4 regions of the Lactobacillus fornicalis genome follow, and region 2 is predicted to be linked to each of the others. Evidence: predicted binding sites of a transcription regulator. Region 2 holds the regulator's gene; each other region holds the start of a gene.

Region 1 (6,146 bases), on a different contig from region 2:
GTGTTAAAAATATACCTGAACCAATAATCGAATTAATTGCTAATAAAACTATTGACCAAAAGCCCAGTTTATCGCTTTCTCTTTTGTCATTCATCAAAATTTTCTCCTTAGTTGTTCGCCTTAATAATTAAGTTTTTAAATAAATTATTTTGATATGAAACGTGTTCATTATTATGTAACATTTCTGGATGCCATTGGACACCTATTACTTGTCCATTTTTAGTTTCAAGCCCCTCAATTACACCGTCGCTTGCTTTAGCTGAAGCAACTAAATCAGAAGCTAAATCTTTTATTAATAAGTGATGGAATGAATTTACTAAAATTTTATCTTTTGCTAATATCTCAGCTAAATGTGTACCAGAAATCACATCAACAGAATGCGTAGGTAAATCAGGTCTTGACCCCTGATTATGCTTTAACGTCACACCTTGTCGATATGACAAATCTTGATATAATGAGCCTCCATGAAACACATTTATGATTTGGAAACCACGACAAATCCCTAATACTGGTATTCCTTTTTCCTCTGCTAATTTAAGCAGTAGCATGTCAAAATGATCACGTTCTGGCCAAGTTGTGCCTAATTTTTGCAAAGGTTCTTCATTGTATAAATGTGGATCAACATCATGGCCCCCTGATAAAATCAATCCCTGCACGTGATCTAATTGTTCTTTAATTACCTCATCGTTTTCAGTAAAAGGAATGATAAATGGTATACCTCCATTTTTCACAACAGAATCAACATAATCTTCATTAACATAACTACGCCGATAGCCGGGAAACATTCCACCTTCATCAATAATTTCTGAACCTGAAATACCTATAATTGGCTTGTCCATGGTCCTCCTCCTCACTTACTTTTTGTTCATAGCATGTTGTTAATTATAGAAAAAAATTAAATTCTGTCAAATAAAAAGCTTATTTTCCTTCCCACTCTTTTAAAAATTGGTCAACAAACTTATGCATATATATAGTTCTCTCCTGAGCTATTTTTCTCCCTGCAGGTGTATTCATTGTTTGCTCTAAATTAAATAATTTTTCATAAAAATGATTAATTGTAGTAGCTTCATGATTACGATACTGTTTATGACTTTTTAAAGTCTGTGGTTTAATTGCTGGATCATAAATTTTTTGATTATGACTACCCCCAAAAGCAAATGCCCTAGCAATTCCAATAGCACCAAGAGCTTCAATTCGATCTGCATCTTGAACATATTGACCAATCATCGGCAATTGAAAATGGTGTTCGATATTTTTGGAATAAGACATATGGTTTAAAACAAATAAAATACTAGATATTTCATCTTGTTTTAAGTTCTCATTTTTAAGCAAATTCTTCATCTCACTAGTGACTTCGTCAGGATTAGCACATATCTTTTCATCAATCGTATCATGCAAATATCCCATAATTAAAAGCAAATCTAATTGCTTTTCTTGCGCCTTAGGATAATCTTGCAAAAATAATTTTTTGGCTAGATTTGCTACCCTTTCTCCATGCCAATAATCATGACCTGTCGTATCATTATCCAAATATTTATGAGCAAACGCTTGAATATTTTTAATCTGCATGTTTTTTCCTCCTTGTTAATAGTCTACCCCCTCTTTAAATTTTTTAAAAAGAAAAAGCCACTCCTTTCGGAGTGACTCAAAAATTATTTTAAGCAACTAAGTCAACAATTGGTTTTCCATTTAAGTAAAGATGCTTTTCATCTGCAGTAAAATCAACTGCTTGCAAATCTGGTTCAGTCATAATCAACTTAGCTGCTGGAGTTTGTAAATCTTGTTCCATAACTCTTCTAAGTGGACGAGCACCAAACTTCTTATCATAGCCTCTCTTAGCTAAAACTTTCTTAGCTTCATCACTAATTGTCATCTTAATCTTGCGTTTAGATAACGTATTTTCCATCTTTTGTAAGTACAAACCACAAATCTTTGTCATATCCTTACTACTCAAGTGATTAAATGGTACAATTGCGTCTAATCTATTCAAGAATTCTGGTCTAAAGTAAAGTTCAAGTGCCTTCATTAGTGCATCTTTATCAACTTCCCCATCTTTCAATACCTTATCTGAAAATCCGGCATTTGAAGTCATTATGATAATAGTATCTTTAAATGAAACTGTTCTACCTTGAGCATCTGTCAAACGACCATCATCTAAAATTTGAAGCAATGCATTGAATACTTGTGGATTAGCTTTTTCAATTTCATCTAACAAAATTAAACTATATGGTTCATGACGAACTTTTTCAGTTAATTGACCACCTTCTCCATAGCCAACATAACCGGGAGCAGAACCGATTAACTTATTAACAGCCATCTGATCTTGATATTCACTCATATCAAGTCTAATCAAATGGTCACTACCACCAAATAATTCTTTGGCTAATTGTTTAGCAAGTTCTGTTTTACCAACCCCAGTAGGTCCTGTTAACAAGAATGAACCAGTTGGCCGGTTGGTATCTTTAAAGACCTGTTTTCTAGCAATTGCATCCGTAATAATATCAATTGCTTTATCTTGATCAATCACTACACTCTTCAGCTTCTTAGCTAAATCTAAGTTTTTCTTTGCTTCATCAGCGTGTAATTCACTCATAGGAATTTTAGTCTTTTGTTCAATTAAGGCATAAATATCCTTGGCAGTTACTTCAGGTTCATTTGCTTTATCTGTGTGCTTAAGTTGCTCTTCAAGTTTGCTAATTTTGTCTTTATATTCACTTGCCTTATTATAATCTTCAGCTTTAGCAGCTTCATCTTTGATTAACTGATAATCATGAATTCTTTGTTTTAAGCTATCTTCATCAGTTGAATCTACTCCCAAACTCTTTTTGGCTCCAGCTTCGTCCATTAAATCTATTGCTTTATCTGGTAAGTAGCGCCCTTGAATATAACGTTGTGATAGTTCAACAGCTAACTTCAAGCTATCATCACTATATTTTACATGGTGAAATTCTTCATATTTCTTTTTCAAGCCTTGCAAAATTTTAATAGTTACTTCGCTACTTGGCTCTGGAACATCAACAGCTTGAAATCTTCTTGCTAAAGCAGGGTCTTTTTCAATTTGCCGATACTCACTTGTTGTAGTTGCACCTATCAACTTCAAATCTCCACTGGCCAATGCCGGCTTCAAAATATTTGCAGCATCTCCGGAATTATTTTCTGAATCAGTAGAACCTGCTCCAACAATATTGTGCAATTCATCAATGAAAAGAATTGTGTTTGGCTCTTTTTGAGCTATATCAATTACTTTTTTGATTTTTTCTTCAAAAGAACCGCGTAAACTAGATCCTGCTACCATGTCATTGATATTAAGTTCATAAATGTGCATCTTACACAATTTATCAGGAACATCACCACTGGCAATTCTTTGTGCTAAACCTTCAACTATTGAAGTTTTACCAACTCCAGCAGGTCCAATTAAAACAGGATTATTCTTTTTTCTACGACTCAAAATCTCAATAACAGCATTAATTTGGTCATCACGTCCGATTACAGGATCGAACTTTTTGTTCTTAGCTTCTTTTACTAAATCACGACCAATTTTATTATCGTTTTGTTTTGGTTTTTCAATTTGTTGCACAGCTTGAGGGTTAGTTGAATTAGTTGAAAAGTAATAACGTGTATTACCATTATCATCATTAAAAAATGACTTGTTTAGTTCATTAAATAAGTTATCAAAATCGTTGTCAAAATATGTCATAAAGTTTCAACCCCTTGTGTATCAATATGTTAGATTATCAATTAGCACTCCTACTTGTTGAGTGCTAATCTTTAATCATCTTTAGTATAGCATCTTTTCCACAACTTACAACTTTGATGCTTTATTTTTTCCACAGGTTTTTATTTTTGTGAAAAATAAAAAAGCAGCTAGTTATAACAAGCGTTAAACTAGCTGCTTTTTCACAATATCTAAAAATTATCTATTATTATCTCTATTTAATAGCGTTCGTCTTCTATTCGTCCTATTTTGTGGATTATTGTTTCTTTCTTTATCCAACAGATATTCCTGAATTACCTGCACCACCTGCTTATTCTGAGGCAAACTTGAATGCTGAGCATCTGAACCAGTAACTGTCATTGCAGTAAAGTGAGCCACTTGTTCTTGGAAAACATACTTAGCTGCTTCCACACTATTTTCAGGAACCAGACCATCAGACTCATAATTTTCACCACCAGAAATTGAATAAACCGTCAGCGTTTTAGGAAGTCGACTCTTATATTTAATAAAATCACTCAACATTTGCGTTTTGTTGTTAATATTCTTTTCTGTAAAATTATACGGACTACCTAAAGTCATTAATGTTTTTATCTTAATTTGACTTGAATAATCAGAATAATAATGTTCCAGCCAATAAGTCCAAATAAGCCCCCCATTTGAATGTCCAAAGGCCTTAAAATTATTGAACTTATATTGTTCTGACAAACTCTTAAAAGCTACATTCAACCAACCTGCTTGTTTTTTTATATTTGAATAGCCATCATGATTATTTTGAAAGCCGATAACGATAATAGGTTCAGTATCACCATTTTTTATTGAACCAGAGTATGTTAGCTTTCCGCTTGTACTTACCTTAACCTTTAATAAACTATGTTTTTTCTGAGTATTTTTATTTAATAAGTTAACCAGTTCATTAAAACGTTCAGTAGTTGCACTAGATCCAGGCACCATAATAACTGGAGATACTTGAGAATTGTGACGTTGCGCTCTATCTTTATTGGATCTTTGCATCCAGATAATAGTAGGAATCGCAGTCATAATGATAACAATTAAGGCTGCTACTAACCAAATATTATCTTTGTTCAGCCGTAATCTTTTCATTATTTTTCTCCTTACTTTTTACAAATTTATTTTGCTTTTTAAGTGGTAATAACCCTGCATCCCGCTGTTTATCAAGTTCCTCAAGTTTGGCTTCTACATTCATATGAATCTTATAAAAAGGCATAACAATGAAAACATCCATCACTAATAGTAAGGCTGTTAATAACAATGCTTGCCATGAACCATTAGTACCGATATATGGTATTAAAACACCTGGCGTTCCACTTAAAACAGGATAAACACTCACTGGGACTAAATGTAAGAAAATTGCAAATGATGAAGCCACCATATTAGCTAATGGAACGAGAAGCAATGGAATTAAAATTAGAGGGTTTAAATAAATAGGAAAAGCTACCCAAAAACCATAAATTGAATTAAACATAACTGGGAATAATGAAGCTTTAGCAACCACTTTATTATATTTATTTTTATCAATCAGTAAAATAACAACAATTAAACTGAAAACAAATGCCGTGCCTGACAAAGTTCCATAAGATTGAACCAAACTCGACCCTAAATATTTATATGGTACATTCCAACTAGAACCGTGTGTTAAAGCGTAATTGAAATTCGCAGTAGCAGCTCCACTATTAGTTGATTCAAATATTGCCATAATAGGAGTACCAATTCCTAGCCAATGCAAAAAAATACTAAAAGTTACTAGCGGAATAGATATTAATAAATTATTACTTGTAATAACCGAACTAGCCACCCCAGTTATATAGGATGATTGTGCAACATTAATTTGTAGAAAATTGATAAGCGTCCCAGTAACAATGGCTAATCCAACACTAGCAACGATAGGCTTAAATGAAGCTAAAGCTCGCTCTTTGATTCCAGCTACATGTTCATATTTATGATCCTGATATTTTGCACCTAACAAATGGAAAATTTGACCTACAATATAACCAATAATCAAAGCCCACAGCATCGTTTTAACAGATAACATTTTCAAATTAAGAGAAGTTAGATCAAAATTTTGTCTTGGCTCTCTAATGAAAAAAAGAACGAAAATAGCAGAAATTCCAGCTAATTTAGAATCTTTATCGTAAATTCTAGCTGTGTATAAGGCCATATAATAAGCTGCAAATACACCAAAAGTTCCAAAAATAGCCCAAGACACACCGCTAAACACAAATCTCAAGCTTCTAAAAGCTGCGTGTGAAAGCACATTATCAAAACCTAAAATATACTATTAGGTAATAAAAAAGAATTGTAAATTCCTTGAAAAATAGCCGCTATTAAAACAAAAGGGGCTAACATAGCAAATGTCCTTTGAACTGCTCTAAAAAAACTTTTTTCTCTAAGCTTTAAAAGCACTTTAACTAAA
Region 2 (6,146 bases):
CAGTTGAAGCTCTTTCTCAATCACTTGAAAAGATTGAAGTTGAAGGCGTACGAGTTAATATTATTCACTCAGGAGTAGGTGCAATTAATGACTCTGATGTTACGTTAGCAAGTGCTTCAAATGCTTTCATTATTGGATTTAACGTTCGGCCAACTGCAACTGCTAAATCACAAGCTGAAAGTGATGAAGTTGATATTCGCTCATACAGCGTTATTTATAAAGCAATCGACGATGTAGAAGCAGCCATGAAGGGTATGCTTGAACCAACATACGAAGAAAAAGTAACTGGTAACTTAACTATTCGTGAAACTTGGAAAGTTTCAAAAGTTGGTACAATTGCTGGTGCATTTGTTGATTCAGGATATATTCATAGAGATAGCGGTATTCGTGTTATCCGTAATGGTGTTGTTATCTATGATGGTCAAGTGGCCTCCCTTAAGAGATTTAAAGATGATGTTAAGGAAGTTAAGCAAGGCTTCGATTGTGGTTTAACAATTGAAAACTATAATGACCTTAAAATTGATGATGAGCTTGAAGCATATGAAATGCAAGAAGTTAAGCCTAAGTAAGGAGAACTAGCATGAAACACAGAATAGGTCGGGTTGAAGGAGAAATTTTGCGAGAATTATCAAAAATTTTGCAAAAAAAGATTCGTGACCCACGTTTGAGTGATGTAACCTTGACTGCTGTTGAATGTACCAATGATTTCTCTTATGCTACAGTTTATTATTCTTTATTGACTGAAGATGGAAATAAAGAAAAAGAAGTAGCCGAAGGTTTAGAAAAAGCAAAGGGATTAATGAGACACTTATTAGGCCAAGAATTGACTGTTTATAAAGTGCCTGAATTAATCTTTAAGAGAGATACTTCGGTACAATACGGTAGTAAAATTGATAAATTAATTGCTCAACTAAAAAAGCAAGAAAATGACAGATAAAAAAGCGCCCTAGGGCGCTTTTATTGTAGGTGGAAATATGATAAATGGAATTTTAGTGATTAATAAAAGTAAGGGTATGACGAGTGGAGATGTTGTCTATAAATTAAGAAAAATTTTAAAAACCAGAAAAATTGGTCATGCTGGGACGCTTGATCCAGAAGTAGAGGGAGTCTTGCCGATTGCAATTGGACAGGCAACTAAATTAATTGAATTAATGCATGAAAGACCAAAATCATATACTGGTAGAGGGTTATTAGGCTTTTCTACTGATAGTTATGATACAGAAGGAAAGGTTTTGCAAAGAAAAGCTGTATCTGAAAAAATTCCTTTAGAAGAAATTCAAAAAGGGATGAATAGCTTTTTAGGCAAAATAGATCAAGTCCCACCAATTTATTCTGCAGTCAAAGTAAATGGAAAACGACTTTATGAGTATGCAAGAGAAGGGATTCAAGTAACTCGACCTGTAAGAAGTGTAGAGATTTTTAAATATAAGCTACTAGAACCTGTTAATTACCAAAATGAACAAGAAGAATTTGGCTTTAACATTGAGTGTTCCAAAGGAACGTATGTAAGAAGCTTAGTAAATGATTTGGGTGAAAAATTAGGTTACCCAGCAGTTATGACATATTTACAAAGAACTAGTAGTTCGGGTTTTAATTTAGAGAAAGCAGTGAAGCTAGAAGAATTAGAAGCCAATCCTGAATTAGTTCTTAAATATATTTTGCCAATTGATTCATTCTTTGCTGATTATGAAACAATTGATATGAGCGAACAAATTTGGAAGAAAGTTAAAAATGGGAATGCGATTTCATTAAGAAATGATGCAAAAAAGATCGCTTTACGCTACAATAAAAAAGTCAAAGCAATTTATGAATTGAAATCGCATACATATAGACCATATTTAATGCTTTTACAAAATGAATAATAGTAGAAGGAATCAATTTTGGAAATAATTCATCTTAGTTATCCTATTAAAAAAGAATTAACTCGCACTCATGTAGTTTTGGCTTTGGGGTTTTTTGATGGGGTACATATTGGACATCAAAAATTAATTAAACGCGCTCAAGAAGTAGCAAAGAAAAAAAGTTTACCTTTAATGGTATTGACTTTTGATCGCCATCCTAAAGAAATCTATTTAGGTAGAACGGATTTTGAATATTTGGATAATCTTCCTGAAAAAGCTGAAAAAATGGAAAAATTGGGAGTTGACTATCTTGCTGTTGCTCCATTTACAGAGGGCTTTAGTAAGTTAAGTCCACAAGAATTTGTCGATCAAGTTATCATAAAATTAAAAGCAGATGCGGTAGTAGCTGGATTTGATTATACTTATGGGCCAAAAGATATTGCTAATATGGAAAATCTACCATATTTTGCAAAAAATAGATTTGAAATTGTTATTTTGCCTGAACAAACTAGTGGTGGTTGCAAAATAGGTTCAACTGCAATTAGACAAGCAATTCGCAATGGAAATTTAGAATTAGCTACTAATTTGTTAGGAAGTCACTATATAATGTCAGGAATTGTTGGACATGGTTTACGCAATGGGCATAAACTTGGCTTCCCGACAGTTAATTTGGTTTTAAATGATCGCAAAGTTATTCCTAAAATTGGAGTTTATGCAACAAGAACTTTGGTTCATGGCAAGTGGTATGATTCAATGACTAGTGTTGGCTATAACGTAACAATCCAAACTGGTAAAAAAATTTACATAGAGTCACATTTATTTGATTTTGATGAAGATATTTATGATGAAGAAATAAGTATTGAATGGTATCACTATACTAGAGGCGAAATAAAATTTTCTAGTTTAGATGAATTAAAAGAGCAACTTATTAAAGACGAGAAAGAAATTCGGAAATACTTTAAGAATATAAAGAACTAGGTAACTAGTTCTTTTTTTGCATAAAAAATTAGCAAAGGACTTGCATTAGTGCTAATTTATTAGTATATTATTCATGTTAGCACCTGAGAGTTATGAGTGCTAATTAAGAGGTCGAGAATATGTTAACCGAACGTCAAGAGCTTATTTTGAAAACAATCATTAAGGACTTCACGCAGACGCATGAGCCCGTAGGCTCCAAAACTGTGATGAGTCAACTGCCAATGAAGGTTTCTAGTGCAACCATTAGAAATGAAATGGCGGTGTTAGAAGAACAAGGTCTTATTGAAAAGACACATTCTTCAAGTGGTCGTATTCCATCAAGTGATGGTTATCGCTACTACCTTGATCATTTAGTTGAACCATTACAACTACCTGAGTCTGTTTATAATCAAATTGTTTGCCAATTGGATCGTCCATTTCATCAAGTGAATGAAATTGTGCAAGAAGCAGCTAAGATTTTGTCAGATTTGACAAATTATACTGCTTTTGCAGAAGGGCCAGAATCCAGACATGTTTTAATAACTGGTTTTAGGATTGTCCCTTTATCTAATCGACAAGTTATGGCAATTTTGGTTACAAATAATGGAAATGTTCAAAGCCAAGTCTATTCTCTACCAAGATTTACTAATGGTGAAGAAATAGAAAAGGCTGTTCGTTTAATAAATGATGAATTGGTTGGTAAAAGCTTATCAGCTGTTTCACCAGAAATGCTTAGTGAGTTAGTGAGTCACCAATTAGGTGGCAATGCTGATGATTTATTAAGTTTGCTAGCAGACGTCTTGAAAGATGCGGCTAGTGAACAGATGTATGTTGATGGTCAAATAAATCTTTTGAATAATGCTACAGGCAATGTTCAAGACATTCGATCTTTGTATGAAATGTTTGATCAAAATGACATGATTAGTAGCTTATTGAGTTTTGAAGGTGATGATTCTGATGAGCATTTTCCAGTTCAAGTTAAATTGGGTTCAGAACTTCCAAGTGATTTACTAAAAAATTATAGTTTACTTACAGCAAGCTATAGTGTTGGAAGTCATGGCAGAGGCACAATTGCCTTATTGGGACCAACGAATATGCCTTATTCACAAATGATTGGTTTAATGGAATATTTCAGACAGGAATTAGCGAAGAAACTACTCGATTATTACGGAAAATTTCAGTAAAGGAGGGAAGGTCTTGAGTAAAAAAGAATTTCCAAGTGAAAAAGACCTTGATCAAAAGCCTAAAGAAGATTTAAAGCATAAGGAAACAAAAATAACTTCTTCTAAGGCTGATAAAGATACCCAAAAAGTTGGGGAAGATCTTGCTAAAGAAATTGAGCAATTAAAAGCTGCAAAAGCTGAACTTGAAGATAAATATCTACGAAGTGAAGCTGAAATTCAAAATATGCAAAATCGCTACAATAAAGAACGTGCGCAACTTATTAAATATGAATCCCAATCTTTAGCAAAGGATATTTTACCAGCAGTTGATAATTTGCAAAGGGCTTTAAGTGTAAAAGTAGATGATGAAGCTTCTAAACAATTAAAAAAGGGTGTTGAAATGACCTTAGATGCTATGGTTAAGGCAATGGCTGATCATGGTATTACTGAAATTAAGGCTGAAGGTGCAAAATTTGATCCTAATTTGCATCAAGCTGTTCAAACAACAGTTGCAGAAAATGATGAACAAAAAGATCACGTTGTTCAAGTTTTGCAAGCGGGCTATCAATATAAAGATCGGACTTTACGTCCAGCAATGGTTATTGTTGCCCAATAATTAATTAAGCTTATTTAAAAAATAAAAAGAAATAAGAAAGGACTTTTTGATATGTCAAAAGTTATTGGTATTGACTTAGGGACTACTAACTCAGCAGTTGCTGTTTTGGAAGGTAAAGAACCAAAGATTATTACTAACCCTGAAGGTAACAGAACTACACCATCTGTAGTTGCTTTCAAGGATGGAGAAATTCAAGTTGGTGAAGTAGCAAAGCGTCAAGCAATCACTAACCCAAATACTATTGTGTCAATTAAGCGTCACATGGGTGAAGCAGGATACAAGGTTAAGGTTGGCGACAAGAGCTATACTCCACAAGAAATTTCTGCGATGATTTTGCAATACATCAAGAAGTTCTCAGAAGATTATCTTGGTGAAGAAGTAAAGGATGCAGTTATTACTGTTCCTGCATACTTCAATGACTCACAACGTCAAGCAACTAAGGATGCTGGTAAGATTGCAGGATTAAATGTTCAAAGAATTATTAATGAACCTACTGCATCTTCACTTGCTTATGGTCTTGATAAAGATGAAGAAGATGAAAAGATTTTAGTATACGACCTTGGTGGTGGTACTTTCGACGTTTCCGTTTTGGAATTAGGTGACGGCGTCTTCCAAGTACTTTCTACTAATGGTGATACTCACCTTGGTGGTGATGATTTCGACCAAAAGATTATGAATTGGTTGATTGAAAACTTCAAGGCTGATAATGGTGTAGACTTATCTAAGGATAAGATGGCACTTCAAAGATTAAAGGATGCTGCTGAAAAAGCTAAGAAGGACTTATCAGGTGTAAGTTCAACTCATATATCACTTCCATTTATTTCTGCAGGTGAAAGTGGTCCACTTCACTTGGAAGCTGATTTAACTCGTGCTAAATTTGATGAATTAACTCATGACTTAGTTGAAAGAACTAAGATTCCATTTGATAATGCGTTGAAAGATGCTGGCTTAACTGTTAACGATATTGATAAAGTTATTTTAAACGGTGGTTCAACTCGTATTCCAGCTGTTCAAGAAGCAGTTAAGAAGTGGAGTGGCAAAGAACCTGACCACTCAATCAACCCTGATGAAGCTGTTGCCTTAGGTGCAGCTGTTCAAGGTGGTGTTATTTCAGGTGATGTTAAGGATGTTGTTTTACTTGATGTAACTCCTTTATCACTTGGAATTGAAACCATGGGTGGAGTCTTCACTAAGTTAATTGATAGAAACACTACTATTCCAACTTCAAAAAGCCAAATCTTCTCAACTGCTGCAGATAATCAACCAGCTGTAGATATTCACGTTTTGCAAGGTGAACGTCCAATGGCAGCTGATAACAAGACATTAGGTAGATTTGAGTTAACTGATATCCCAGCTGCACCACGTGGTGTGCCACAAATTCAAGTTACCTTCGACATTGACAAGAACGGTATCGTAAATGTTTCTGCTAAGGACATGGGTACTGGTAAGGAACAAAAGATTACTATCAAGTCATCATCAGGTTTATCCGACGAAGAAATCAAGCGTATGCAAAAAGAAGCAGAAGAACACGCTGATGAGGATAAAAAGAAGAAAGAAGAAGCAGACTTA
Region 3 (6,146 bases), on a different contig from region 2:
ACTATTTGGGAATTTATCTATCGCATCAATAACTTTCAAAAGTCCATCAGTATCTTTTTGATAATAAGCATTTCCCACTAACCTGTGTAAATGGTCAAAGTTACTTTTCCCAAAAGTATTTTTCTCAAAATTAAATTCTTCAAAGAAGTCCTGAATTCTAATGCCATGCAAATTGAGGATATCAATTAAATCTTGAGCATTAATTTCATGGATTCCACGCTCTATTTTAGAATAATAAGACTTAGTCAAAATATTTCCCGCCATTTCACTTTGGCTGAGATTTAACTTCTTCCGTGTAACTTTCAATGCTGCCCCAATTTCCATAGCTATCCCTCCAAGTATTTAAGTTAAGTATATCAGCACGCTACCTTTTTCTCCTGATAATTGCATACAAAAAGCTGGTATATCAGCCTGAGCTAACTTACCAGCACTTTTATTTTGAGAATATTTTTCAGCTATCTTTATTTCTTGGCTGTTCTCATAAGATTTCTCCCTGACAAGTTTATTTCATATTCTGGTGGATTATTGCTTGGATGTCTGAGTCACTTAAGCTGAAGTCTGGACCAACAGTTTTCTTAATTTGCTTAAACACATCTGTTTCGTTAGTCTCTGGTCTCATTTCTTTAATGGTCAACGTAAGAGCCTTCACCGTATTCTTGTCGCCTTTTTCGCGACCTCTCTCAATACCTCTTTTTTCCGCTACTGCTGTTTCTTCCTTCATCCGTAATTCTGCTGTTCTCATAAGATTTCTCCTTTTCGGATCATCATTATATTCTTGGATTTTGTTCTGAATCTCTTTAAAGATTCCTTTTGATTCTATTTTATCATCGTTCATTAGTTTTTGGAGATTTAACAAATCGACATCTTCGCTGCCACTACCTTTTGAATTAATGATAATATTTTCAGCATTGTTTTTAAGCTGAATACTTTTATTTTCATCATCATACAAGTGAAAACTATAGCGCAGCTTTCCCTTACCGAATGGATCAAAAGCACACAAGAATATCAGATACGTTCTAGACAATGAAGTGTACGGTTCGCCTCGATCCAAAGTATCCCGATCCATCGAGGATTGATAATACCGCATTCGTGGTCCAATGTCATGATTGTTATTAACCTGCATTTCCACGTCATACAAGTTACCTGCTTTGTCTTTAACCGCAATATCGAGTCTGACAGATTTACTAATTTTATCCGACTTAGTCCCTAGCTCTTTTTGCGCATCGATACTTTCTACAGACACAACATTCACATCAGGTAGTGCCGCTTGAATAATCGCCTTACAAAAGCGTTTATTTTGCATAATACTACCAAAGATTTCATCATTTGTGAAACCATAAAACTTTTGGTCTTCAAACATGGTAATTTCCTCCTATATTTTTCGTACAATATAAAATACGAAAAAATGGGAGGTTTTAATTTACAAAATAAAAAAGCCCTAGAACATAGTTGTTCTAGAGCTTGAAAGCTAATTTACGCTTTTTACATCATGCCGCCCATACCTGCAGCTGGGTTAGCAGGTGCAGCTGGCTTTTCTTCTGGGATTTCAGCAACTACTGCTTCAGTAGTCAAAAGTAATGCAGCGATTGATGCCGCATTTTGTAATGCTGAACGAGTTACCTTGGTTGGGTCGATAATGCCGGCCTTAACCATGTTTTCCCACTTGTCAGTTGCAGCGTTGTAACCAACTTCTGGGTCAGCACTCATTAAGTGGTCTAAGATAACTGAGCCATCTTTACCAGCGTTTTCAGCAATTTGACGAACTGGTGCGCTAAGAGCACGTAACACAATGTTAATACCAGTTTGTTCATCTTCATTGTCGCTAGTAAGCTTAGTGATTGCCTTCTTAACATCTACTAAAGCAGTACCACCACCAGCAACATAACCTTCTTCAACTGCGGCACGAGTTGAGTTCAAGGCATCTTCAATTCTGTACTTACGTTCCTTCAATTCAGTTTCAGTAGCAGCACCAACCTTGATTACTGCAACACCACCAGCAAGCTTAGCAAGACGTTCTTGCAACTTTTCCTTGTCAAAGTCACTAGTTGAGTTTTCAATTTCTTTTCTAATTGAGTCAACTCTTTCAGCAATGGCTTCCTTAGTGCCACCACCTTCAACAATAGTAGTTGAGTCCTTAGTTACAGTAACCTTGCCAGCTTGACCTAATTGATCAATTTTAGTGTCCTTAAGTTCTAAGCCTAAATCTTCAGTAATAACAGTACCACCAGTTAAAGCTGCAATATCTTGTAATTGAGCCTTACGACGGTCACCAAAGCCAGGAGCCTTAACTGCAACAACGTTGAAAGTACCACGAATCTTGTTCAAAACAAGAGTTGGTAATGCTTCACCTTCAACATCATCAGCAATAATAAGTAATGACTTACCTTGTTGAACAATTTCTTGTAATAATGGCAAGATATCTTGAATGTTAGAAATCTTCTTATCAGTAATCAAGATGTATGGATTATCAAGATCAGCTTCCATCTTGTCGTTGTCAGTTACCATGTATTGTGAAAGGTAACCACGGTCAAATTGCATACCTTCAACTACTGAAAGTTCAGTGTTAACACCCTTTGATTCTTCAATTGAGATAACACCATCATGGCCAACCTTTTCCATAGCATCAGCAATCAAGTTACCTACTTCTTCTGAAGCACTTGATACGCTAGCTACTTGTGCAATTTCGTCACGGCCAGAAACCTTGTGGCTAATCTTATGCAATTCATCAACTGCAGCCTTAGTAGCCTTTTCAATACCACGACGAATACCAACAGGGTTAGCACCGGCAGTTACGTTCTTCATACCTTCATTAACGATAGCTTGAGTTAAAACAGTAGCAGTAGTAGTACCGTCACCAGCAATATCATTAGTCTTTTGTGCAACTTCGCTAACAAGCTTAGCACCCATGTTTTCGAAGTGGTCTTTCAATTCAATTGCCTTAGCAATAGTTACACCGTCGTTAGTAATTTCTGGTGCACCATAACTCTTTTCAAGCACTACGTTACGTCCCTTAGGTCCTAAGGTTGTCTTAACAGTATCAGCTAACTTATCAACACCCTTTAATAGTGAGCGTCTAGCTTTTTCATCAAATTTAATGTCTTTTGCCATAATAAAATTACTTCCTTTATTTCAGAATTATTTTACAATTGCTAAAATGTCTTTTTCATGAAGGACCAAGTATTCTTCTCCGTCATACTTAACATTAGTGCCAGAGTACTTGTCGTAAACTACACGGTCGCCTTCCTTAACAGTCATTGGTAAAACTTTACCTTCACTGGTAACTAAGCCACTACCTACTGCAACAACTTCACCTTCAGTTGGCTTTTCTTTAGCATTTGAAGCAAGGACGATACCGCCAACAGTTTCTTCTTCTTCTTTTTTTACTTTTACGATCACGCGATCACCAATAGGTTGTAACACGTTTGTCCCTCCTATATTAACTATCAATTTAATTTTTAGCACTCTTTATTTCTAAGTGCTAACTTACAATGCTTATAATAATATGTTTTTCTCCTCGATGCAAGCAAAAAATAGCACCTTTTTGCTTCGAGTGCTAAAAAGGTGCTATTCGTATAAATTAAGTAAGCAATACTAATGCTTTACTCTAATCTTCAATTTTTTTATCAGATTCTAAAAAGTAAACCAAAGTTTGTAATTCTGTTGCTAAATCAACATTTTGAATTCGAACACCTGCAGGAGCTGATAGTCGAACAGGTGTAAAATTCATAATTCCTCTAACTCCTGCTTCAACAATTTCATTAGCTGTTTTTTGGGCATTTATTTGAGGAACTGTTAAGATTGCAATTGTAATTTGTTGCTCTCTAATTTGTTCAATCATGTCTTTCATATCATAAACCGGAACACCACTAACAATCTTTCCAGTTAAATCAGAATTGATATCAAATGCACAAGAGATTCTAATATTATTACTACGTTTAAAGTTATAATTAAGTAAGGCATGCCCCAAATTCCCTACTCCTATTAGGGCAACATTAGTCAAAGTATCTTGATTCAAGATTTTTTTAAAAAATCCCAGTAAACTTTTGACATCATAACCATAGCCACGCTTACCTAATGCGCCAAAATATGAAAAATCACGTCTAATAGAAGCACTATCAACTTGAACTGCTTCTGAGAGTTCAGTTGAGGATACTTTTTCTTTTCCTTCCTCATTTAATAAAATTAAGTAACGATAATAAAGTGGCAATCTACGTGCAGTTGCCTTTGGAATTTTTATTTTATCCATCAAAGAACCCTTCTTCATTCAAGTTTGTGAATGTGAAATTTTTTCAATCATGAATATGATACATACACTTATGGTTCATATGCAAGTAATATTTTCACAAATTTAATCCTAATAGCAACAAGTAAGTGAAATCTTCACATTTCCTATGGTAAAATATTGCACAGGTGAATTATATGATTATTGCACAAGGACATGCCCTTGAAAAACAATTTGGGGCAACAACTTTATTTAAAGATATTAATTTTTCAATTGAAAATAATGCCCGAATTGGTCTAGTAGGACCAAATGGGGTCGGGAAAACCACTCTTCTCAAAATTATGACTGGAGAAGAAGAATCAACTAAAGGTGAATTTACAGTTAACAAAGATATTGATGTTGGATATATCGCCCAGGAAAATGCCTTAGATGAAGATAAAAGCATCTGGGACGAAATGATTACTGTTTTTGCACCACTTATCAAGCAAGGCGAAACTTTAACCAAAATGCAAGAACAAATTGCTGATAATCCAGAAGATAGTGACTTGCTTAAGCGTTATGATCAAATGCAATTTGACTTTGAACAAAATGGTGGTTATACCTATCAAGCTGATATAAAAAGTGTCTTAAATGGTTTCAATTTTAAAGAAAACACTTGGACCAAGAAAATCAGCTCACTATCTGGTGGTGAAAAAACAAGACTAAGTTTTGTTAAATTACTTCTTAAAAAGCCCGACTTACTTTTGCTTGATGAACCAACCAACTATCTTGACTTAGATACTTTAGATTGGCTCGAAGGATTTTTGAAAAATTATGATGGAGCTATTTTGACTGTATCTCACGATCAATACTTCTTAGACCATCTTGCAACGCAAATTTTTGAAATGCGTTATGGTAAGTTGACTATTTTTAAAGGAGACTACACTCACTACTTAGCTGAACGCAAATTACGAGATGCTCAACAAGAAGCTGCTTATGAGAAGCAACAAGAAGAAATCAAGAAAACCGAAGAATTTATTCAGAAAAATATTGTTCGTGCTACGACTACCAAGCGGGCTCAAAGTCGCCGTAAGCAACTAGAAAAAATGGATCGAATTGATCCACCAAAGCACAGTAACAAAGTGCGGATTAATTTTAAGGCTGATCGTCCTTCTGGAAAAGAAGTTCTAATTGCTCAAGATTTAACTATTGGCTATCCTGATAAAACTATGGTTAGTGATATTTCTTTCCAAGTCAATAAAGGAGATCGAGTAGCTATTATTGGGCCTAATGGAATTGGTAAATCCACTTTACTCAAGACTATTATGAAAAAACTAGCGGTTAAATCAGGGTCCATTAAGTATGGTGCTAGTTTAGATATTGGTTACTACGATCAAGAATTACAAGGACTAGATTACAAAAAGACTGTTATTGATACTATCTGGGATCGCCATAAATCAATGCCTGAAAAAGATGTTCGTTCGATTTTAGCTAGTTTTCTTTTTACCGCTAAAGATATTGACAAGGTGGTTGGCCAATTATCAGGTGGGCAGCGAGCTAGATTAACATTAACCGTTTTAGCCTTAGAACATGATAATTTCTTAATCATGGACGAACCTACTAACCACTTAGATATTGAAGCAAAAGAAGTTCTTGAACAGGCTCTAAGTAAATTTGATGGTACACTTTTATTCGTATCTCATGACCGGTACTTTATTAACCAACTAGCAAATAAGATTATTTCAGTTAGAACTGGTCACGCAAAATTATATGAAGGTAATTACGAATATTATTTAGGAGAAAAAAATAAGCCTGTAAATCAACTACCTGAACAAGTCACTAAAACTGAAACAAAAGTTAGTGAAAACAAGTTATCTTATCAAGAACAAAAAAAGCTTGATTCACAAAAGCGAAAATTACAAAGAACAGTTGATGATTTAGAAGC
Region 4 (6,146 bases), on a different contig from region 2:
GACAAGCAAATAATATCTGAAGGTGGCTTAAATCATCCGTTTTTATTAACTAATGGAGATAAGTTTGCTGCTAAATTAGAAACTAAAAATCATCGTGTTACGATGACAACAACAGCTCCAAGTATGGTTGTTTATACAGCTAATCATTTTGATGGGACAGGAGTTGCTAAAAATATTGATAAGTTTGCAGGCATCGCACTTGAATGTCAATATCCACCAGTTTCTGGAAATGATTTATCAGCAATTACTTTGTTAGCTGGAGAAGATTTTTATTTGGAAAATATTTGGAATTTTGAGTAAACAAAAAAAGTTCAGTTGGCTACTTCGTTTTGAAGTTAATCAACTGAACTTTTTATTTGCTTTAATTAATTATTTTCTGCAGGTGATTGCAATTACTTTTTTGGTTTTGTCAATTGTAATATCGTAGCTACGATCATCACGAATCAGGCGACGAATCAAAAATTCAACTTCTTCATCTTTTATTTTACGATCATGATTTTCGATAACAATTTCGATATCGGCATCTGTTTCAGTGTAAACAACTGAAGAATTACCAAGAGAATAAACTTTAATATATTGTGCATTAGTTGAATTAAGCTGGTTTTGAACTAAGTCAGAATAAGTATTTGTAACGTCAATTAAATGCATTGTTTTCACCTGCGTCTTTCTAAATTGTTTCTATATTTATAGTATACTCTAAAATCGTTAAATCGTTTATAGAAAAAGCACCCGCAGGTGCTTAATTTTAACTTTCTTTAGCAGAAATAGTAATCTCATCATTGACTAAATCGGCAAGGAAATTTTTAACATTAGCATGATCGAGTTTGAAGTCTGCTACTTTATCTTCAATTTCTTCTTGAATTGTGCGACGGAGAGGTCTTGCACCAAGACTAGGTTCATAACCTTCTTTTACTAACTTCTCTTTAGCAGCGTCAGTAACATCAATATGTAGACCTTGATCGCTAATCATACTATTAGTCTTAGCAATCATTAAGTCAACAATTTTAAGCAAGTCTTCTTTTGATAATGGATTAAATTCAATTACATCATCAAGTCGGTTTAGAAATTCTGGTTTAAAGAATTGACTCATGGATGAACGAGTTGATTCTTTACTTGGATTGGCTTCGGCAGTAAATCCAACGCTAGCATTTTTAATACCTTGGCCAGCATTTGAAGTCATAATGATTATTGTATCTTTAAATGAAACAGTTCTACCTTGAGAATCTGTTAAGCGACCATCATCCAAGATCTGTAAGAAGAGGTTTAAAACATCTGGGTGAGCTTTTTCTATTTCGTCAAGTAAAATCAGGCTATATGGATTGTGACGAACTCGTTCAGTCAACTGACCTGCTTCTTCATAACCTACATAACCTGGAGCAGATCCAATTAGCTTAGAAACTGAATATTGTTCCATATATTCTGACATGTCAAAGCGAATCATTGCGTCAGTAGAACCAAACATCTTTAAGGCAACTTGTTTAGCGAGTTCAGTCTTACCAACTCCAGTTGGACCAACGAATAAGAATGAACCAATTGGACGACCGGATTTATTGAAACCAATGCGGTTACGGCGAATTGCTCGAGCAACTTGTTCAACAGCCTTATCTTGTCCGATAACTTTTGCTTTTAAATCACTAGCTAAGTTTTGTAATTGATTTTCTTCTTGCTTTTGAATATCGCCAACAGGGATGCCAGTTTTTTCTTCGACAATCTTATTCATAATCTTGTCAGTAATGACAGGGGATTTGTCAGGATCAACTTTTTGATCTTTCATCTTGTCATATTTTTCAATTTGATCGCGATAGTAGGCTGCTTTTTCGTAATCTTCATTCTTTAAAGCATCTTGTTTTAGTTGTTGAGCAGCATCAATTCTTTCTTTGATCTTTTCTTTATCAACAAAAGGAATTGTTAAGTTCATTCTTGAACCAGCTTCATCAAGTAAGTCGATAGCTTTATCAGGTAAATAACGATCTTGGATATAACGTGACGATAATTTTACTGCACTTTCAATCGCAGCGTCAGTGTAATGAACATGGTGATAGTCTTCGTATCGCTTTTGAATACCATGTAAAATTCTAATAGTTTCATCTACACTTGGCTCTTTAACTTCAACAGGTTGGAAGCGCCGTGCAAGAGCAGAGTCTTTTTCAATTTCACGATATTCTTTAATCGTTGTTGCACCAACTAATTGGAAATCACCACGTGCAAGAGCAGGTTTAATAATATTGCCAGCATCCATTCCGCCTTCAGCATTTCCGGCTCCAACAATTTGGTGAATTTCATCTATAAACAGAATTAAGTCTGGATTGCTTTGTAATTCTTTGATAAGTCGTTGCATTCTCTGTTCAAATTGGCCTCGGACACCAGTACCTTGGACCATTGAAACAATATTGAGAGAAACAATTCGCTTATTTTGTAGTTTGGCAGGAACACTACCATCAACAATTTCTTGAGCTAACCCTTCAACTACTGCAGTTTTACCTACGCCAGCTTCACCAATTAAAACAGGATTATTTTTGGTTCTGCGGTTTAAAATTTCGATTACGCGAGCGATTTCTTTGTCACGACCAATGACAGGATCGATTTTACCCTGTTTAGCTAAAGCAGTTAAATCTGTTCCATATTGATCTAAAATGCTATTACCATTTCCACCCCGACCAGGAGTTTGTGGATTTTGCATTTGACTAGCAGTGGCGCCATTCATTGAACCGAATAAGTTATTAAAGTTCCCAAATAAGTCTCCCATATTTGGATTTTCATTATTATCGTAGTTATCATTATTTATATTTTCGTTACCAAGGTTTCCTCCTTGACTAGCACGAAATTCTTGGTAGCATTTTTGGCATAAATCAAGTGAACGACTTTCGCCATTTACCTTAGTGTAAAGGTGAATGGAGGCAGGGCGTTCATGACAATTTTGGCATAACATTCATATACCGCCTTTCCCTTAACTTTACTTAAATTGTAGTTTTAGCACTCTAACTAGTCAAGTGCTAAGCTCGGAATTTGCCAAAGTATTTTTTGCTAGTTAAAATGTCTAAGGTTTACATAAAAGGTATTAGCGAAATTTAAAAAGTTGGTGAAGAATATGGATTATGAAAGCATTTTAAATCAATTAGTTGATGGGGAATTATCTGAATACAAAATAGAAGCTAAAGATGCATTTGCCTTTCAACAGGCCTTGCGAGCTTTTGGAAAAAGAACTTATATTAAAGGGCGCGCTTTAAGAGGCGGGGCAATTATTTATACTGCAACAAATATTGATAAATAAGACTGAAAACATTTACATTGTTGTTGTTTTAAATTTATAAACATGTTAATCTAGATACCGTACGGGTATTTTTGAAAAAATGATTTATTAAGGAGACTTTTAACTATGGAAAAACGCGATTTTCACATTATTGCAGAAACAGGTATTCACGCACGTCCAGCTACTTTATTAGTTCAAGCTGCTTCTAAGTTCAGCTCAGACATCAACTTGGAATTTAATGGTAAGAGCGTAAACCTTAAGTCAATCATGGGTGTTATGTCACTTGGTGTTGGTAAAGATGCTGAAGTTACTATTTCAGCTGAAGGTGATGACGCTGCAGAAGCAATCGAAGCAATCAGCGACACTATGAAAAAGGAAGGCTTAGCTGAATAATGACAAAGACTTTAAAGGGTATTGCAGCTAGTGACGGTATTGCAGTTGCTCCTGCATATCGTTTAGTTGAGCCAGATCTTTCTTTTACTAAAGCTTCAGTAGATGATGTAGATCAAGAAGTTGCTCGCTTTGAAAAGGCTGTAGAAACTTCTATTCACGATGTTGAAAGTGTTCGTGATATTGCTAAGGAAAACTTGGGTGAAGAAGAAGCACAAGTTTTTGAAGCGCACTTGTTAATTCTTAATGACCCTGAATACATTGGGGCAATTAAGCAAGAAATTAAAGATTCAAAGGTAAATAGTGAATTTGCACTTGATGAAACAAGTCAAAAGTTCATTACAATCTTTGAAAGCATGACTGATAATGAATACATGAAAGAACGTGCTGCAGATATTCGTGACGTTTCTAAGCGAATTATGGCTCACTTGCTTGGCAAGAATTTACCAAATCCTGCAGCTATCGATCATGAAGTAGTAGTTGTTGCTCATGACTTGACTCCAAGTGATACCGCCCAATTGAACAAAGACTATGTAAAAGGCTTTGTAACAGATATTGGTGGTCGTACCGCTCACTCAGCAATTATGGCACGTTCTTTAGAATTACCTGCTGTTGTTGGTACTGACTCAATTACTAGTGATATTAAAGACGGTCAACTTTTAGTAGTTGATGGTTTAGATGGTTTAGCAGTAATTGAACCTTCTGATGAAGAAGTAGCAGACTACAAGAAGAAGGGTGAAGCCTTCTTAAAGCAAAAGGCTGAATGGAAGAAGTTGAAAGATGCTCCATCAGTAACTAAAGATGGTAAACACTTCACAATTGCTGCAAATATTGGTACTCCAGATGATATGGCTGGTGTATTAGAAAATGGTGCAGAAGCAGTTGGTTTGTACAGAACTGAATTTTTGTACATGAATTCTAGCGAACTTCCTTCAGAAGATGACCAATTCGAAGCATATAAGAAAGTCATTGAAGGTATGAATGGCAAGCAAGTTGTTATTCGTACAATGGATATTGGTGGGGATAAGCACTTACCATACTTGCCACTTCCTGAAGAAATGAACCCATTCTTAGGCTATCGTGCAATTAGAATTTCTCTTAAGGAAGATCAAATCTTCCGTACTCAATTAAGAGCTTTGCTTCGTGCATCTGCTTATGGTCGTTTGGGAATTATGTTCCCTATGATTGGTACTTTGGCTGAACTTCACAAGGCTAAAGCTATCTTTAATGAAGAAAAAGAAAAACTTGTTAAAGATGGTGTTAAGATTGGTGATGACATTCAAGTAGGTATGATGATTGAAGTACCTGCAGCAGCTGTACTTGCAGATCAATTTGCTAAGGAAGTTGACTTCTTCTCAATTGGTACTAACGACTTGATTCAGTACACATTTGCTGCTGACCGTGGTAATGAACATGTTTCATACTTATACCAACCTTACAACCCTTCACTTCTTCGTTTGATTAAGCACACGATTGATGCTGCTCATGATAACGGAATTTGGTGTGGTATGTGTGGTGAAGCAGCTGGTGATTCAGTAATGTTCCCACTTCTTTTAGCAATGGGACTTGATGAATACTCAATGAGCGCTACTTCAATCTTGCGTATCAGAAGCCAAATGAAGAAGCTTGATACTAAGGACTTAGAAGGTTTAGTAGATAAAGCAATCAATGAATCTTTAACTAATGAAGATAACCAAAAGTTAGTAGAAGACTTGATGAGCAAGCTTAATTTAGATTAATAAATAAAAGAGTCTAGTTATAGGCTCTTTTATTTTTTTGCTTAAATTCACACTTCTTTCAAAAATAATTGATATAATAATTTTATAGAAAAAAGATTAACAATATAAGGTTTTAAGAATATTAAACAAATATTAACTTTATAAAGTTAAGCTGATAGTGTATAATAAATTACACAGGAAGAATTGATGTTATATTTAAGGAGCGTGACGTAATGATTAATTTATATGTTTCATCTAGTTGTACTTCGTGTCGTAAGGCAAGAGCATGGCTTAATAAGCACGATGTTCCTTTCAAAGAGAGAAACATCTTTTCAGAACCATTGACTAAAGAAGAAATTGTCAATATTCTTCGTCTAACTGAAAATGGGACTGAAGAAATTATTTCAACACGCTCAAGAGCTTTTCAAGAACTACATGTAAATTTGGATGATCTTTCAATTGATCAGCTTTTAGACCTTGTTGAAAAGAATCCAAGCTTGTTGCGTCGACCAATTATTATGGATGATCGTCGACTTCAAGTAGGTTATAATGATGATGAAATTAGACGTTTCTTACCAAGAAAGGTACGTCGTTTAGAATTGGCCAAAGCTCAAAAATTGGCTGACCTTTAAAAATTACGTTAGCTTCGGCTAACGTTTTTATTTTATTAGTAATTTAGGTTACAATATTCTAGTACAAAGGAGGGATTAAGGTGCAAGTAGAGAAAATAAATGAAAATACTATTCGAGTGCACATGGACTCAGAAGAATTAAAAAGTCGTGGCATTA

What was found. Region 2 encodes HrcA, which represses chaperone genes, less so after heat shock. Its sites were predicted from a motif close to TTAGCACTCNNNNNNNNNGAGTGCTAA; they were not measured.
Region 1: ACNDLV_RS00130 (ATP-dependent Clp protease ATP-binding subunit) is a predicted target of HrcA. The motif match lies at 3,739-3,765, and genes of this name have one in related genera.
Region 3: groES (co-chaperone GroES) is a predicted target of HrcA. The motif match lies at 3,456-3,482, and genes of this name have one in related genera.
Region 4: ACNDLV_RS00370 (ATP-dependent Clp protease ATP-binding subunit) is a predicted target of HrcA. The motif match lies at 2,971-2,997, and genes of this name have one in related genera.

Annotation. Positions count from the first base shown of each region.
Region 1 is NZ_JBLTIM010000001.1:28,497-34,642, forward strand. It holds gene ACNDLV_RS00115 (APC family permease) at 1-94, opposite strand, end outside; gene ACNDLV_RS00120 (gamma-glutamyl-gamma-aminobutyrate hydrolase family protein) at 108-839, opposite strand; gene ACNDLV_RS00125 (HD domain-containing protein) at 919-1,569, opposite strand; gene ACNDLV_RS00130 (ATP-dependent Clp protease ATP-binding subunit) at 1,658-3,697, opposite strand; gene ACNDLV_RS00135 (alpha/beta hydrolase) at 3,914-4,816, opposite strand; gene ACNDLV_RS00140 (PTS sugar transporter subunit IIC) at 4,788-5,951, opposite strand; gene ACNDLV_RS00145 (hypothetical protein) at 5,999-6,146, opposite strand, start outside.
Region 2 is NZ_JBLTIM010000008.1:99,430-105,575, forward strand. It holds gene infB (translation initiation factor IF-2) at 1-569, shown strand, start outside; gene ACNDLV_RS02725 (ribosome-binding factor A) at 581-937, shown strand; gene truB (tRNA pseudouridine(55) synthase TruB) at 975-1,862, shown strand; gene ribF (riboflavin biosynthesis protein RibF) at 1,881-2,819, shown strand; gene hrcA (heat-inducible transcriptional repressor HrcA) at 2,939-3,982, shown strand; gene grpE (nucleotide exchange factor GrpE) at 3,996-4,577, shown strand; gene dnaK (molecular chaperone DnaK) at 4,629-6,146, shown strand, end outside.
Region 3 is NZ_JBLTIM010000003.1:41,578-47,723, forward strand. It holds gene ACNDLV_RS00680 (helix-turn-helix domain-containing protein) at 1-324, opposite strand, end outside; gene ACNDLV_RS00685 (Rpn family recombination-promoting nuclease/putative transposase) at 503-1,360, opposite strand; gene groL (chaperonin GroEL) at 1,483-3,108, opposite strand; gene groES (co-chaperone GroES) at 3,136-3,420, opposite strand; gene ACNDLV_RS00700 (redox-sensing transcriptional repressor Rex) at 3,605-4,246, opposite strand; gene ACNDLV_RS00705 (ABC-F family ATP-binding cassette domain-containing protein) at 4,420-6,146, shown strand, end outside.
Region 4 is NZ_JBLTIM010000002.1:1,411-7,556, reverse strand. It holds gene ACNDLV_RS00380 (aldose epimerase family protein) at 1-300, shown strand, start outside; gene ACNDLV_RS00375 (DUF1827 family protein) at 370-648, opposite strand; gene ACNDLV_RS00370 (ATP-dependent Clp protease ATP-binding subunit) at 746-2,929, opposite strand; gene ykzS (protein YkzS) at 3,089-3,271, shown strand; gene ACNDLV_RS00360 (phosphocarrier protein HPr) at 3,377-3,643, shown strand; gene ptsP (phosphoenolpyruvate--protein phosphotransferase) at 3,643-5,379, shown strand; gene spx (transcriptional regulator Spx) at 5,592-5,990, shown strand; gene ACNDLV_RS00345 (adaptor protein MecA) at 6,071-6,146, shown strand, end outside.